2 regions of the Pseudovibrio sp. SCP20 genome follow, and region 1 is predicted to be linked to the other one. Evidence: riboswitches for the same ligand, from Rfam matches in the RefSeq annotation. Region 1 holds a riboswitch; the other holds the start of a gene.

Region 1 (7,291 bases):
GTGGCACTGGTATTTTTAGGGAGGTGCTGACCTGCGGCGGGTGGTATGGCCGCAGACCAGCAGGGCACCGATTGGCGAGGATGCGGGGTGTATTTGCGCTTCGCCATTGGCACCGGAGCAAGAGGCACGGGTTTGTGCCAAATGCCGTTCACAGTGATGTTGCACGCGCTTTGCGTGGTCAGGGTTACCGATCACGTTGAGCGCATTGCACGATCAAGCCATTTCCTGAGCCAGTCCCTAACATGAGGCTGGCTCTTTTCTTTGCTGCCGGGCTGCTGCCTCACTTGAATGCGATGGGCCTTGAGGATTGAGCACGCGAGCAAAGGGCAGTACGGCTTAATCAGGAAGCGGAACTTTTGTGTTTATTGGCTGCGGATGAGCGACCCGCTCTAACATTCCGCAGCTTTTTTCCAGTACTTCGAGGCGATCGCGGAAGGCGTGATGCAGAGTGAACAGGGCATCGCGCTCGCTGGAGTGCTGCATTCTCTCTGTCAGCACAAGGTGCTGAATATACGAGAGGTTCTGCAGATCCGAGACAGCGACGATGACTTCGTCAATTTCATTTTGGAAAGTATTTGTGGCGCTACATGCGCATGCGGAGTCGTTCATTCTCAATCCCTCTGTCTTTAGGGTGTTGAACAACCACAGGACAGCAAGGCTTTCGACGGCCCGCTGGCGAGCGGGAGGTTCGAAACCTGTAAGACAGACAGGCGAGTTTATTCCCCCCCGAAGGAGGTGTTGTATTCACCGCCCTCCCGCTCATAGCAAAGGGTTTGCGCGCTACCTATAAAGCAGGCACAAAAAATCCGCCAGTGACGGGAGCGGTAACCGCTGTCTTAAAGGAGGTTTCGACGCCTCATGTATGAATGTGGAATGAAAACCACAGGTTGTCAAACTGACAGTTTTTACAGGGATGTGGATGGCTGAGTTTGCGCGTGTTTGGTGAGGCGGTTGAGCTGTGGTTTGGGTCTGTGCTCACGACTCTGGGTCCCGGATCTGCGCTGCGCTTGTCCGGGATGACGGTGGTGGGGAGGCGGGATGTTTGGGACAGCTAACGAAGGTTTTCTTTTATAATCCGCGCAAATTTTTGAGCGATTTTTTTATTGGGAAGCTTCATATAGTACGCACCTTGTCCCTTTACTGTAACCTCCAACTCGTTATTACTGAGTCTTCGAAATCTCGCGGATTGGCCTGCTACATTGTTATTGTACTCAGGGAAACTTCCGATGACTATAGTTGCCTCATCGGCATTCACTTTTGGTTGCTCTGGCTGATGATAGGCTACCCAAATGCAGTCATTCAGCGATCTATAGTCAGCTGAGTAATTGACAGCATCAAAGTACTCCGGGCTTAGCCTTGCCCATGCGCACGGTGCTATACCGTGATTTCTAAAGATAGCCAGTAACTTACGGGTAAGTTCCTGGTTCGTCATTGATGGGTCAATTTTCACAATCTCCGTATACCCAGGGGCCGGAAGAAGAGCTCCAGTCAGCAAACATCCCGAAACTACAAAACAGGTAGCAAAGACACCCAAGATTATCGAAGTCTTTTTAATGACTGTTTTCATGTCTTTTCACTTATTGCGATCTGGATGGTCATAGTTGCTGACTTCAAGCAGTCTCAGTTTGGTCAGTGCTAAGAGCCTAGCAAGGGGTTGTCACAAGTGAAAACCTCGGAAAACTTGGGCTGGTTTTGCCAAAATGTGTGCGCACCTCACGTGTAGTGCTGACAGTTGCTATCAACAGCGCGTCAGGTCTGTTTTCGAAAACTCTTGCAATTGGGGGCCGTAAAACTCAGTATGCGCGCTGATGGTTTCTGGGGAGCGAAAGGCCCCGGGATTAAAAGGGAACACGGTGCGGTGTAGCCAACAGGCGCCAATTCCGTGACTGCCCCCGCAACTGTAAGCGGTTAGCGAAGCCAAGCGTGCCACTGGAGAGATCCGGGAAGGCTGGCTGAGCACGGACCCGCGAGTCAGGAGACCTGCCATTATGTTTCACTTCAACCCGGGCGGGGCGTCCCGGAAGGAGGCCATAATGGTTGCATTGGCGCAAGCCTCTCACATATCCGGTTTCTATTTGCCCCCGCTGCAGCGCGGAGGGCGTTATGAGACCTTTTTCCTCACAAACTAAACTTTATCCCGGATCGTTTTGCGAGCCGCTGGTGGCCTGCGCACGCGTGCGCTTGACTTTTACTTCAGGATTCGACAATTGATGTAACGTTATAACGTTATATTTATGACTATGTAGCGTTTCACTCAGGTGGGGTGGTTGAATGCTGGATCCTGTTTCTTTTCATTTCAATGGCTTAGGCTGTCCGACGAGGGCTGAGCTGCGCAAGGATGTTTTGTCATGAGCGCGGCTTCTGTATCCGTTCGCGAGGTTTCCTGGGCGCCGGAGCGTAAGAGCGCGCTTGTTCTGAAGCCTCTGAGCTTTGAGCTGGCGGCGAGGCAAACCCTTGGTGTTGTGGGTGCGAACGGGGCTGGGAAATCGACGCTGCTGCGGCTGCTCTATCGCTTCAACAAGCCGATGAGCGGGCAAATTTGCATTGGCGGCGATGACATCTGGTCTCTTTCTGCTCGGGCGACGGCGCAGCGGGTGGCAGCAGTGCTGCAGGAGCAGCCGACAGATTTTGCTCTCAGGGTGCGTGAGATTGTGGAGCTGGGGCGCACGCCTTATCGCAGCGGGCTGGCGGCTTCTGGCGAACATGACCGGCAGGTGGTGGATCGTGCGATCCATGCTTTGCAGCTGGATGGGCTGGCCGGGCGGTTGTTCGGCACGCTTTCTGGCGGGGAACGGCAGCGGGTGATGGTGGCACGGGCTCTGGCTCAGGAGCCGGAGCTGCTCATATTGGATGAGCCAACCAACCATCTGGATATTCGCCATCAGCTGGAAATACTGAAGCTGATTGAAGAGCTGGATCTGACGATCATCACCAGTTTGCACGATCTGAACATGGCAGCACAGGTGTGTGATCAGATCCTGCTGCTGGATCACGGGCAGATGCTGGGCTTTGGGGTGCCGGAACAGATCCTCTCCCCTGCCCTTGTTTCGCAGGCGTTTCAGGTGCGGACCACGCGTGATCAGCTGATGGCCCGGCAACAATCCCTCCTTACTTTTGATCTTCACTCATAAGGACTGTTTTCATGAAAAACTTTGGTTTGGCGCTGGCTGTAGCGCTGCTTTCTTCTTCGGCTGCCTTGGCAGAGGTTTCCGTACAAAGCTGTAATCGCACCGTGGCGTTTGATGGTGTGCCGCAACGGGCCGTTTCCAACGACTCCAACCTGACAGAGATGATGCTGGCGCTGGAGCTGCAGGACAATATGGTGGGTTACACCGGCGTTTCTGGCTGGAGAACGCTGGATGCAGAGCTGACCGACAAGGTGGCTGTGTTGCCGGAACTCTCCCCGAAATACCCAAGCAAGGAAGTGCTGATTGGCGCTGATGCGGACTTCTACTTCGCGGGCTGGAACTACGGGATGAAGGTTGGCGGCGAGGTGACACCAGAAACACTAGAGCCGTTTGGCATCAAGGTTTACGAGTTGACCGAGAGCTGCATCCACCTTGGCGAGAAGCCTAAGGTTTCCATGGATGACATGTACAACGACCTTTTGAACCTTGGCCGCATCTTTGGTGTTGAAGCACGAGCAGAAGCGCTGGTGCAGTCTTATCGTGATGAGTTGGTGCAGTTCAAAGCGGGTCTGAAAACCTCTGACACACCGCTGCGCGTGTTTGTTTATGACAGTGGCGAGGATTCTCCATTCACTGCGGGCCGTTATGCGATGCCAACTGCGATGATTGAAGCGGCCGGAGGCACCAACGTGCTGGACACGCTGGAGAAAAGCTGGGCGCGGGTGAACTGGGAAGCTGTGGTTGAGGCGAACCCAGAGATGATCGTGATCGTCAACTATGGCGAGGTGACTGCTGAGCAGAAGCGTGAGTTCATGCTCAACAACCCAGCCTTTGCGGAGCTGGATGCAGTGAAGAACGACCGGTTCGTGACGCTGGAGTATGCAGAGGCAACACCGGGACCACGGAACATCAAAGCGATCAAGAAGCTCGCTGCTGCATTCTGGGGGAACTAACATGAGCGAAGGAACCGGCGTTGTCGTTGCCCCGCATGAGGGCCGTTCTCCTCATATGCTGCAAATCTGTTGCGTGGGATTGGCTGCGCTGGTTCTTTCGGTTTGCCTTGCTGTCTCCGTTGGCGCGGTTTCCGTATCCATGGAGACGGTCTGGGGTGTTCTCGTCAACAAACTGGTGCCGGGATTGGTGGAGCCGAGTTGGTCTTTGGGCCGGGAGAACATTCTCTGGCAGATCCGCCTGCCCCGTGCGCTGCTGGCAATAATGGTGGGGGCTGGGCTTTCCATTGTCGGTGCCTGCCTTCAATCCGTGACCCGCAACCCGTTGGCGGACCCGCATCTGATCGGCATTTCCGCTGGTGGTGCGTTTGGGGCGGTGTTGGCGCTGCTGCATACGGGGCTGTTTCTGGGCTTGCTTACGGTGCCGTTACTGGCGTTTCTCGGTTCTCTTGGAGCGACGCTGCTGGTGATTGGTGTTGCCAAGTTCACCAGTGCGACCAGCGCTGACCGGCTGGTGCTGACAGGTGTTGCGGTGAGCTTTGTGTTGATGGCGGGCGCGAACATTCTCATCTTTCTGGCGGACCCGCGGGCCACGCACACCGTGGTTTACTGGATGCTGGGCGGGTTAGGTCTGGCACAATGGACGCATCTTCTCTATCCGCTGGCGGTTCTGCTATTTTGCGGGACGTGGCTGTGGCTGCGGGCCGGGCATTTCAACGCCATGACCATTGGAGATGAGACCGCGACAACACTGGGCATCTCCGTTGCCTCTTTCCGGCTGGAGACCTTTGTCATCAGCGCGCTGATTACCGGGGTGATGGTAGCGTTTTCGGGCATGATCGGCTTTGTAGGGCTGATGGTGCCTCATATTGTGCGGTTGTTTGTGGGGGGTGACTATCGGCGCCTGATCCCAATCTCGGCCTTGTTCGGAGCGATCTTTTTGTTGCTAGCGGATGTGCTTTCACGAACGCTGATGAAGCCGGAAGATATGCCAATTGGCATCATCACCGGACTTGTGGGCGGCATTTTCTTTATCTGGCTGCTGCGAGAAAAGCGCTAGTTCGCCGTTTTTCAAGGGCTCAAGTATCTCGCAATTGTTGTGATATTGGCCTGAGCCTGCCGTGATCGCGACACAGATTCTTCGCGTTAGACTCATACAAGGCCGCTCTGGCAGCATGGCAAACAAGCGGTTTTGAAGGGAATTTGCTTTTATTCCGGTTGGTTCCGGCTGCTTTTAATTATGGTTTTGTCGCATATTCCTAGGTGATGAACAGAGGTTGTTTCGGGAACATGTGTTTGATGCGGAGTACGTGAATGACATCTCGTTTGTATAGCGATTTTGCCGAGCAATATGATGAGGCCATTCAGGAGAATATCTACAACGCTCTTCTGGAGCGCCCGACACTGCTTGGCATGCTGCCTCCGCTGCAGGGGCTGAAGGTTCTTGATCTAGGCTGTGGGCCGGGAGTGTATGCGCAATTTCTGTATGACCACGGCGCGGATGTGACCTGCATTGATGAATCCGAGCAGATGTTGAAGCTGGTGAAAGAGAAGCTGGACGACAACGTGAAGTGCTACACCTCTGACCTTTCCGACGGACTGCCAGACAAGCTGGAGGGCACGTTTGATATCGTGATTTGCCCGCTGATGATCCATTACATTGAGGATCTGGGGAAACTCTTTTCCGACATTGGCAAGGTACTGAAGCCGGGCGGCTATTTCGTGTTCTCAACGCACCATCCGCTGATTGATGCGCAGTGCTCTCCAAGCGGTAGTTATCTGCGCCAGGAGCATGTGACGGAGGAGTGGAACACCATTGGCGTGCCGGTGAAGGTGAGCTTTTACCGTCGCCCTCTCTCCATGCTGTTTGGGTGGCTTTCCAGCGCCGGGATGTGCGTTGTGGACCTGCGCGAAGGGATGCCAGCAGCCGAGATGAAGGAAAAATCTCCGGTCCATTATGAGAAGCTGCAGAAGAACCCGAGTTTCATCTTCTTCAAATGCCAAAGCCACTGCTGCAAGTGAGCGGTGAGCTGAAGCTGCCTCAGACTCTTTGGCAACTTACAGATTTGTGAGTCTCAGGATTTCTGCGGTTTATCTCCCGCAGAGTCAGTTCTGCCTTGCCCTAACTCGTGAAATCATGAGTCATTTCAAGGGGATATTGACTCAGCGACACTCACAGGTGTGTTAGTTGCCTCTGAGTCAATTCTCGCCCTCTGCAAAGGTGGAGTAAATGCTGCGGAAACGGTCGTAGCGAGCTCGGTTGGCACCCATATCGCTGTAACCGACACGGGACTGGGAGCGGTAGTGCACGACGCGGTCCTGCTCATCAATCCAGAGCTCCACATCGTCGTTGTAGCCCATCTGAGCGCTTGTAAAGACGGCGTGGAGGTAAGGTCCATCCACCTTGCTGATCTTGTTCTTGCCCATCTCCTCCAGCGTATTGGTGAGGGCAGCCTGCGTTGCGCCAAATGTAGCGAGCATGGGCAGGGGGTCCACATGGCGGGAGGCATCCTGCGCTTGAGAGGAGACAGCATTGGGGGAATTCGGAAGCGGCGCAAACTGCCCATCATGAACGCCGACATACTCCGGCACTTTGGAGTTTTGCCAGATAAGCTTAACTGTGACACCCACCACAAGAGCCACCAGAAGAATTGCAATAACAGCCATTTTAGAAAGACCTTTAAACATTATCGTTTCCAGATTTCCCACCTGCACAGAGCATAACTCATTCAGGAGTTGCGGACGAAATGAAATTCTAGTGTTTAGAATTGCCGGGATTATGTTGGCGATGCGGTAGCTGGTTGATGGCTCTAAAGTGCAAATAAGGCGGTGCTGAACCTTAATCAACACCGCCCTAGGAACGCGTATCTACGTATAGTCGTTAGATACTACCGGCGTTAGCAACCGGCTCGATACGCATGTACAGTGCAATTGACTTAGTCAATAACGCCCTGCTCGCGTGCTTCAGCGATCAGTTCAGAACAGTATCTTTCACGAGCTGCAGGGTCTTTGATCTTCTGAACAGCCTGCTCATGCACCATAGACATCATGATCACAGTCATGAGGTCCCCTTCATCTTCATTCTTGATTTCGTTCATCAGCGCTTTGCCCTTTGCATCAGGAATAGTGAGGCCGCAGCTTTCTTCTGCTCCAATAAAGCTCGCAATGGTCGCGTACTTGATCATTGTATCTTTGATAGGACCAGCAAAGGCA
Region 2 (7,291 bases), on a different contig from region 1:
CAGCTTGGCGACATTTGATGTTAAAGAATTTTTCCGCACCAAGGTCTGCACCAAATCCTGCCTCCGTCACCACATAATCGGAAAGGCGCAAGGCTGTCTTGGTCGCGATCACAGAGTTGCAGCCATGTGCGATGTTCGCAAACGGGCCACCATGAATAAAGGCCGGATTGTTCTCCAGCGTCTGCACCAGATTTGGACGGAAAGCATCTTTCAGCAGAGCCGTCATCGCACCATCTGCTTTCAGATCACGGCAGTAAACTGGTGTCTTGTCTTTACGATACGCAATCAACAATCGGCCAAGCCGATCCTGAAGATCCTGCAGGTTTTCTGCCAGGCACAGCACCGCCATCACTTCAGAGGCAACGGTGATGTCATAGCCAGACTCGCTTGGGTATCCATTGCTCACACCGCCAAGGCCAGTGGTGATGGAACGTAGTGAACGATCATTAATGTCCACCACACGGCGCCACACGATACGGCGCTGATCAATGTTTTCCGCATTGCCCCAGTAGATGTGGTTGTCGATCATGGCAGAAAGCAGGTTATGAGCTGCGGTGATTGCATGCAGATCGCCGGTGAAATGAAGATTGATATCTTCCATCGGCACCACCTGGGCATAACCACCACCAGCAGCGCCGCCCTTCATCCCAAAACAGGGCCCTAGAGAAGGTTCACGCAGGCAGATGGTTGTTTTCAGGCCAATGCGGTTCAGTGCATCACCAAGGCCAACCGTCGTTGTCGTCTTGCCTTCACCAGCAGGAGTAGGGGAGACAGCAGTCACAAGTATGAGTTTTCCATGTGGCCGACTGTTCACTTCTGGCATCTCATCCAGGTTCACTTTAGCCTTGAAGCGGCCATAGGGCTCAAGAGCATCCTCAGGGATCTCCAGATTTTGAGCGATACGCGCAATTGGTTTCATGTCTGCTGCGCGGGCAATTTCAATATCTTTCATGGAAAATCTCCAGATTAGAACAGGTCACCAAAGGAGCCGGAGAGAGCGTCAAAACGCAAATCAGGCAGGAACAGCAATGTAATCCCTACGTAGAAGCTCTAACGAATGCACGTAGAAAGTTCAAGATTGTGCCCGATCACTTGAAAGCAACTTTGTTAACGGCTGTCATTTGTATTTCTGCTGAGACTGGAAACATTATTGCCTGAATAGCTGTTGGTCTGTTCTAAATATCACCAAACTTAGCTTGCACGACAAATCCAAGGGCTTTAGAGCTGTTTAGGTTTTCAAAATTATCTACGCCAAGGCCGTAGTTTCGTCGGTTAGGTCACCCCATGTTTTTATTCGAAGTTGCCGCGCTCGGTGCTGCTGCCACCTGGGCCATCGGTGGTCTCATTTCTGCAAAACCTGCTGCGCATTTAGGAGCCATCGGCTTCAACTGTGTGCGCATGTGGTTTGTTGTGCTGTTTCTGGGCGCCTATGTGTTGGCAACTGGCACCTGGAACACCGTTGATTCTAGCCATGCATCACTCATCTTCTTGTCTGGCTTTATCGGCATCTTCATGGGTGACACACTGTTGTTCCTCACCCTCAACCGCATGGGGCCGCGCCGTACAGCCATTCTGTTTTCCATGAACGCACCTATGTCTGCGCTACTGGGCTGGTTGTTCCTTTCCGAAGAGCTGTCTCTGCAGGCCGTAATTGGCATCGCCTGCGTTCTTGTCGGCGTTATCCTCGCCATCGCATTCGGAAAGCGCAAAGACCAACTGCATAAATGGGAAGCAATCAGAGGTCCGGTCGTGATCGGCGTCCTCTTCGGCACTTTGGCGGCTTTGTCTCAGTCCGTGGGCTCAATCATCATCCGCCCTGTCATGGAAAGTGGTGCTGACCCTGTCGCGATCTCCCTCATGCGCTGCACCATCGCTGCCTTTGGCTTGCTGGCGCTGTTCTACCTGCCAGGCCGTCCATTCCGCCTTGCAAACCCGATCAACAAAGAGATCGTCGCACTCGCATCTTTGTCCGGCATGCTTGGCATGGGCATCGGTATGACCTTGATCCTCTATGCACTCAGTGGCGGCGAAGTAGGCATCGTCTCAACGCTTTCCGCAACAACGCCAGCAATGATGCTTCCGGTTCTCTGGTGGCAGACCAAAGAGTTCCCAGCCATCGGCGCATGGATCGGAGCACTCCTCGTTATTGTTGGCTGTGCACTGATCTTCATGAGCTAATCAGCAGGAAAGATCATACTCCATCTAACCACCACAAGCAGGTGCGGCCAAGTAAGACCGCATCGCAAGATCTGGTAGTGGAACAATCACTTGCAATTTCTGTGAGTTTACCCAGCAATTGGTCGAATTTTATCAAGTTCCTTGCTGAGGCAGTTGACGGAAGCCCCTGAAATCTGATCAATAGCCGTGTATTTGGTATTTTTATCGATCAGATGAAAATGAAAAGGGAACACGGTCCTATCGGATAAGCCGTGGCTGCCCCCGCAACTGTAAGCGTAGAGTTGTTGCTCACACATGCCACTGATACAGCTGTTTAAAGCGGTGTTGGGAAGGCGGAGCAGCAGTAAGGACGCGCAAGCCAGGAGACCTGCCAGATGCAGTCACTCACCCAAAGCACGGGGCGTGTTAAGGGGCGGTATTCCGTTCAGGTGACATTCACAGTGCGTCTGACCGGCAATCAAACACACCTCTTTTCAAGAGGTTAGAGTAGATTTCTCCAAAGACGCACAATGCAATCAACAGCATGGCAGTTCTGAAAGCTGCTGTGAATGGTGGACCAAACTCGTGCGTAACACATCTTGGATCGCAGCTACCCTCAAGTCCGGCGTAGCTCTCTCAGCACTCCTCAGCTCAACCCTCGCATCAACTGCGCAGGAAGCTGATCTCGACGAAATCATCGTCATCGCCAACAGAACGGAAACCGAAGCCGGCAAAGTCGGCTCCACAACCCACGTCGTCACCGAAGAAGACCTGAAAAACGACGGCGCTACGTTTGTTCAGGATTATCTGGCGCAGCTCCCGGGCATTTCTCTCACGCAAAATGGAGGAGCAGGTACACTATCTACTCTTCGCATGAGAGGTCAAAATGGTAGATACATTAAAGTTTCGGTTGATGGCCTGGATCTAACCGATCCAACGCGCGCGCGGCCTTCGGCAGCGTTTCAACATATATTACTCGCAGATGTAGAACGTATTGAGATACTCAAGGGCTCTCAAAGTGCTCTTTATGGTGGGCAGGCGATTGCTGGTGTAATCAATATTGTAACTAAGCGTGCGGTGGCGGGAACGGTTAAACAATCCGGAAGAGTTGAAGTAGGTTCTTACGATACCAAAAGTGTTTCATATGGTGTTCGAGGGGCAACTGATCGCGCTGATATCGCTTTGGGCGTAGAGCACTTTCGTACGAGTGGGATTAGTGCGGTTTCCCCAAAAGGTAAATCAGCGGATGATGATGGTTACGAGAATACGACGCTGACAGCTAAAGGGTCCTACGATCTAACTGAAAATCTCAATCTTTACTTCGCGGCAAGAGGCACCAAAGGTATCACCGAACTTGATAGCCCCGGTCAACCGAACCTTAAAGATGACATGCATTATCGGCAAGTTTCAGGAAAGGTAGGTGCGAACTACCTTGCATTTGACGATCGGTTCTTTTCTGACTTTTCGGTACAGGTTACAGATATCAAGCGAGAACAGGATTTTGAGGATGCGTCCAAACAGAACTCTGTTTTTGAAGGACGGAAAGTTAAGCTTGACTACCTTGGTGAGTACGATGTTAGCGAAAAGACAAAGCTCAACTTCGGGGGAGATTGGTCTAAAGAGTTCTCAAAAACCAATGATCCGATCGATGACAGCAGTTCCATTGGTGGCGCTTTCCTTCAACTAATGATCGAACCACTTAATGGGCTGAGTTTGGCTGGCTCTGCGCGCTTTGATCAGCATAGTGAATTTGGCAGTTTTGTTTCGAAACGTTTGACTGCTTCTTATGAAGTTAATGAAGATCTGAGAGTTCGAACCAGTGTCGGAAATGGGTTCAGAGCTCCTTCGCTTTACGAACTTAATCACCCCAGCTATGGCAATCAGAATCTTGAACCAGAAGAAAGCCTTAGCTTCGATTTTGGCATAGATAAGAAATGGTTGGATGGACAGCTTTCAACGTCTGCAACTTACTTCAATATTATGACTGATGACTTGATTGATTATGACCGCTCGACCAGTAAGTATAATCAGATAAAAGGGACATCCCGCAGTCAAGGGGTTGAGTTGGAAATTAGTTATAAGCCAATCGATCGCTTGGTTTTGACTGCTGGCTATACCTACACCTACTCTATTGGTCCTGATAAGAAACGTTTAGCTCATGTTCCTCTTCACGATCTGTCCGTAGGTATGAATTATGATCTGACTGATGATATTTCGTTGAACGTTAATGGTACCTACCTTGGTGAAAATCTTGGCTCTGATTGGCCCAACATTGTGGATATGGAAGATGTCTTCTTGTTAGGTGCAAAAGCCTCATATGATGTGACCGAGGAGGTGGAGTTATATGTTCGTGGTGAGAACCTGCTGGATCAGGAGTATGAACTAATCAACGGCTATCAGACACCGGGCCTTTCCGTTTACGCTGGTGTTAGCGCCAGTTTCTGATTAAGTATGCCGCTCAGCAAAAGTTGGGCGGCATTCTCTGTTATCTTCAGTATTGCCCGATGCTGCGTTCTAAACTCTCACGCTGCTCAAAAGGTCTAAATGCGAAATAAGATCAAAAAGATCATGCAGACCGCACTGCTGATGACGTTGGTTATCAGCCCGGCAGCAGCCCGTGCAGATGAGAGTGGAGTGAGTGCACCCAAGCGGGTTGTTTCCATGAACCTGTGCACCGACCAATTCTCCATGTTGCTCGCAGGTGAGGGGCAGCTTGTCTCGGTTTCCAGATTGGCATCGGACCCAACGCTCTCCGTTATGAATGAAGAGGCGAAAGCCTACCCGATCAACTTTGGCGGGGCGGAAGAGATCTACCTGATGAACCCAGATCTTGTGATCGCAGGCACCTATACCAATCAAACCACCGTGCAGATGCTGCGTGGTCTTGGTATCACCGTGGTGCAGGTTCCGCCGGTGCGCACCATCCCGGATATTGCCAAGGAACTCCGTCGTCTCGGTAAGGTACTGGGGCAAGAGCAAAAAGCTGAGGCACTGGCCAGCCGGTTTGAGGCTACCGTTCAGCGTTTTGTGGAAGCGCAGCCCGATGAGAAAGCACGGGCAGGGGTCTACTACGCCAACGGCTACACCGCTGGGGACGGCAGCCTTGTCAATGAGCTGATCACGACAGCAGGCCTGCAGAACATCGCTAATTACCTTGGCCTGAAAGGCACCAGCAAACTGCCGCTTGAACTGCTGATCCTGGAAGACCCTCAGTTGCTTGTTGAGGGAACTCAGTTCTCCGACAAACCTGCATTGGCATTCGAACTGCTGGCTCATCCGGCTCTGAAACGAACACTCGGCAACAGGGGACGCGTTTTGGTGGAAGACAAGTATACCATCTGCGGCCTGCCGTTCGTCGCCGAAGCCATAGAGAAACTGGCTGATCAATCCAAACGCTTGGGGGCACAAGCTGAATGACAAAGCATCCAGATGCCCCGCTGATCGTAATCCTCAGCCTGATCGCAGTCGCGCTGTTCCTGACATCTCTCATGATCGGTGCTGCTGACCTGACAGTCACGCAGCTTTTTGAGGCTGCCTTTTCTGCAGAAAAGACACCGGTTTCCATCGTCTTCTGGGAGATCCGCGTACCGCGCGCGCTGTTGGGGGTGATCACCGGCGCTACGCTTGGCCTGTCTGGAGCCGTTCTCCAGGGCCTTCTGCGCAACCCACTTGCAGAGCCAGGCTTGATCGGCGTCAGCTCCTCCGCCAGCCTTGGCGCCGTCATTGCAATCTACACCGGCCTGACCATCACCATGCCATACGCACTCCCAGCATTCGCTCTGCTTGGGGCTGCAATCGCTGCTGTTCTGCTGCCCATGCTGGCTGGGGGAAGAGGGCAGACGCTGACACTGATCCTTGCAGGTGTCGCCATTTCCAGCATCGCCACCGCGCTCACGTCTTTGGCGCTTAACCTGTCTCCGAACCCCTTCGCAGCCATGGAAATCGTGTTCTGGATGCTCGGTTCGCTGAATGATCGATCCATGCAGCACCTTTACATCATTGCTCCGTTTATCGTGGTTGGGTGGGCACTGTTGCTCATCACCGGTAAGGGACTCAATGCTCTGTCGCTAGGTGAAGAAACCGCTCACACCATGGGCGTCTCACTGCCTCGCCTGCGCTTTTGTGCTATTGCCGGAACTGCAGCCAGTGTCGGTGCTGTGACAGCGGTAACCGGCACAATCGGCTTCATCGGCCTGATTGTTCCGCATTTGCTGCGCAAGATGGTCGGGGGAGAACCGCAACGTCTCCTCATTCCAAGTGCGATTGCAGGAGCTTGCCTGCTGACCCTTGCTGATATCACGGTAAAGCTCTTCGGCCCTCAATCCAACCTGAAGCTGGGTGTCCTGACGGCCATTGTTGGGGCGCCGTTCTTCCTCTGGCTGATCATCAAACAGCGGAGGGCGTTGATCTGATGCTGCTACAACTCAAAGACCTTTCCGTCAGTTACGGGCCAAAAAACATCCTCTCTTCAATCAATCTGGAGATTGGGAAAGGTGAGATTATTGGTCTGATCGGTCCAAACGGATCAGGCAAGTCCACCTTGATGAAGGCTATGGTCGGGCTCATCCCGTCAAATGGAGAGATTAGCTACAACAATCGGCTTCTAAAAAACATCTCCGCCCGCCAACTATCAAAGCATGTTGCTTACATGGCGCAGGAGCGGGATGTAGCATGGGATTTGTCTGTAGAACGCATCTTGGCGCTAGGTTGCGAAGCCATTGGCGGTTCCGTTCGTACTCCTAAACATAAAGCAGAACTAGAAGAAATCGTCTCAAGTCTTGGCCTGGAGTCAATCCGCAAAGAATCCATTCTTCAGGTCTCTGGAGGTGAAAAAGCCCGCGCACTTCTGGGGCGTGCTCTGATGCAGAAGACACCACTCATCATTGCAGATGAACCAACTGCAGGACTGGACCCGGAACACCAGTTGGAGCTTCGGGAAATCTTCCAGAAGCTACAGCAACAAGGCACCTCCATGCTGGTCAGCCTGCACGATTGGACATACGCCGCCCGTCTGTGCACGCGTCTGGCAATGCTGAAAGAAGGCAAACTGGTCGCTTACGGCTCACCGGAAGAGGTGCTGACACAGGAACGCGTTCAGGCTGTCTACCGTGTCAAAGCGCATATTCTGGAAACG

Evidence for each region. Region 1 has a riboswitch for cobalamin ahead of AC3CB2_RS09840 (ABC transporter ATP-binding protein). Riboswitches for the same ligand answer to the same signal wherever they lie in the genome.
Region 2: linked by a shared signal. The riboswitch ahead of AC3CB2_RS04310 (TonB-dependent receptor plug domain-containing protein) and the one ahead of AC3CB2_RS09840 (ABC transporter ATP-binding protein) in region 1 are both predicted to bind cobalamin.

The regions. Positions count from the first base shown of each region.
Region 1 is NZ_JBYMDH010000002.1:287,042-294,332, forward strand. It holds gene AC3CB2_RS09830 (hypothetical protein) at 337-609, opposite strand; gene AC3CB2_RS09835 (hypothetical protein) at 1,052-1,567, opposite strand; cobalamin riboswitch at 1,793-2,002, shown strand; gene AC3CB2_RS09840 (ABC transporter ATP-binding protein) at 2,349-3,131, shown strand; gene AC3CB2_RS09845 (ABC transporter substrate-binding protein) at 3,143-4,081, shown strand; gene AC3CB2_RS09850 (FecCD family ABC transporter permease) at 4,137-5,138, shown strand; gene AC3CB2_RS09855 (class I SAM-dependent DNA methyltransferase) at 5,393-6,100, shown strand; gene AC3CB2_RS09860 (DUF1499 domain-containing protein) at 6,278-6,766, opposite strand; gene AC3CB2_RS09865 (hypothetical protein) at 7,015-7,291, opposite strand, start outside.
Region 2 is NZ_JBYMDH010000001.1:939,934-947,224, forward strand. It holds gene AC3CB2_RS04300 (formate--tetrahydrofolate ligase) at 1-952, opposite strand, end outside; gene AC3CB2_RS04305 (DMT family transporter) at 1,285-2,178, shown strand; cobalamin riboswitch at 2,355-2,567, shown strand; gene AC3CB2_RS04310 (TonB-dependent receptor plug domain-containing protein) at 2,743-4,602, shown strand; gene AC3CB2_RS04315 (ABC transporter substrate-binding protein) at 4,702-5,574, shown strand; gene AC3CB2_RS04320 (FecCD family ABC transporter permease) at 5,571-6,569, shown strand; gene AC3CB2_RS04325 (ABC transporter ATP-binding protein) at 6,569-7,291, shown strand, end outside.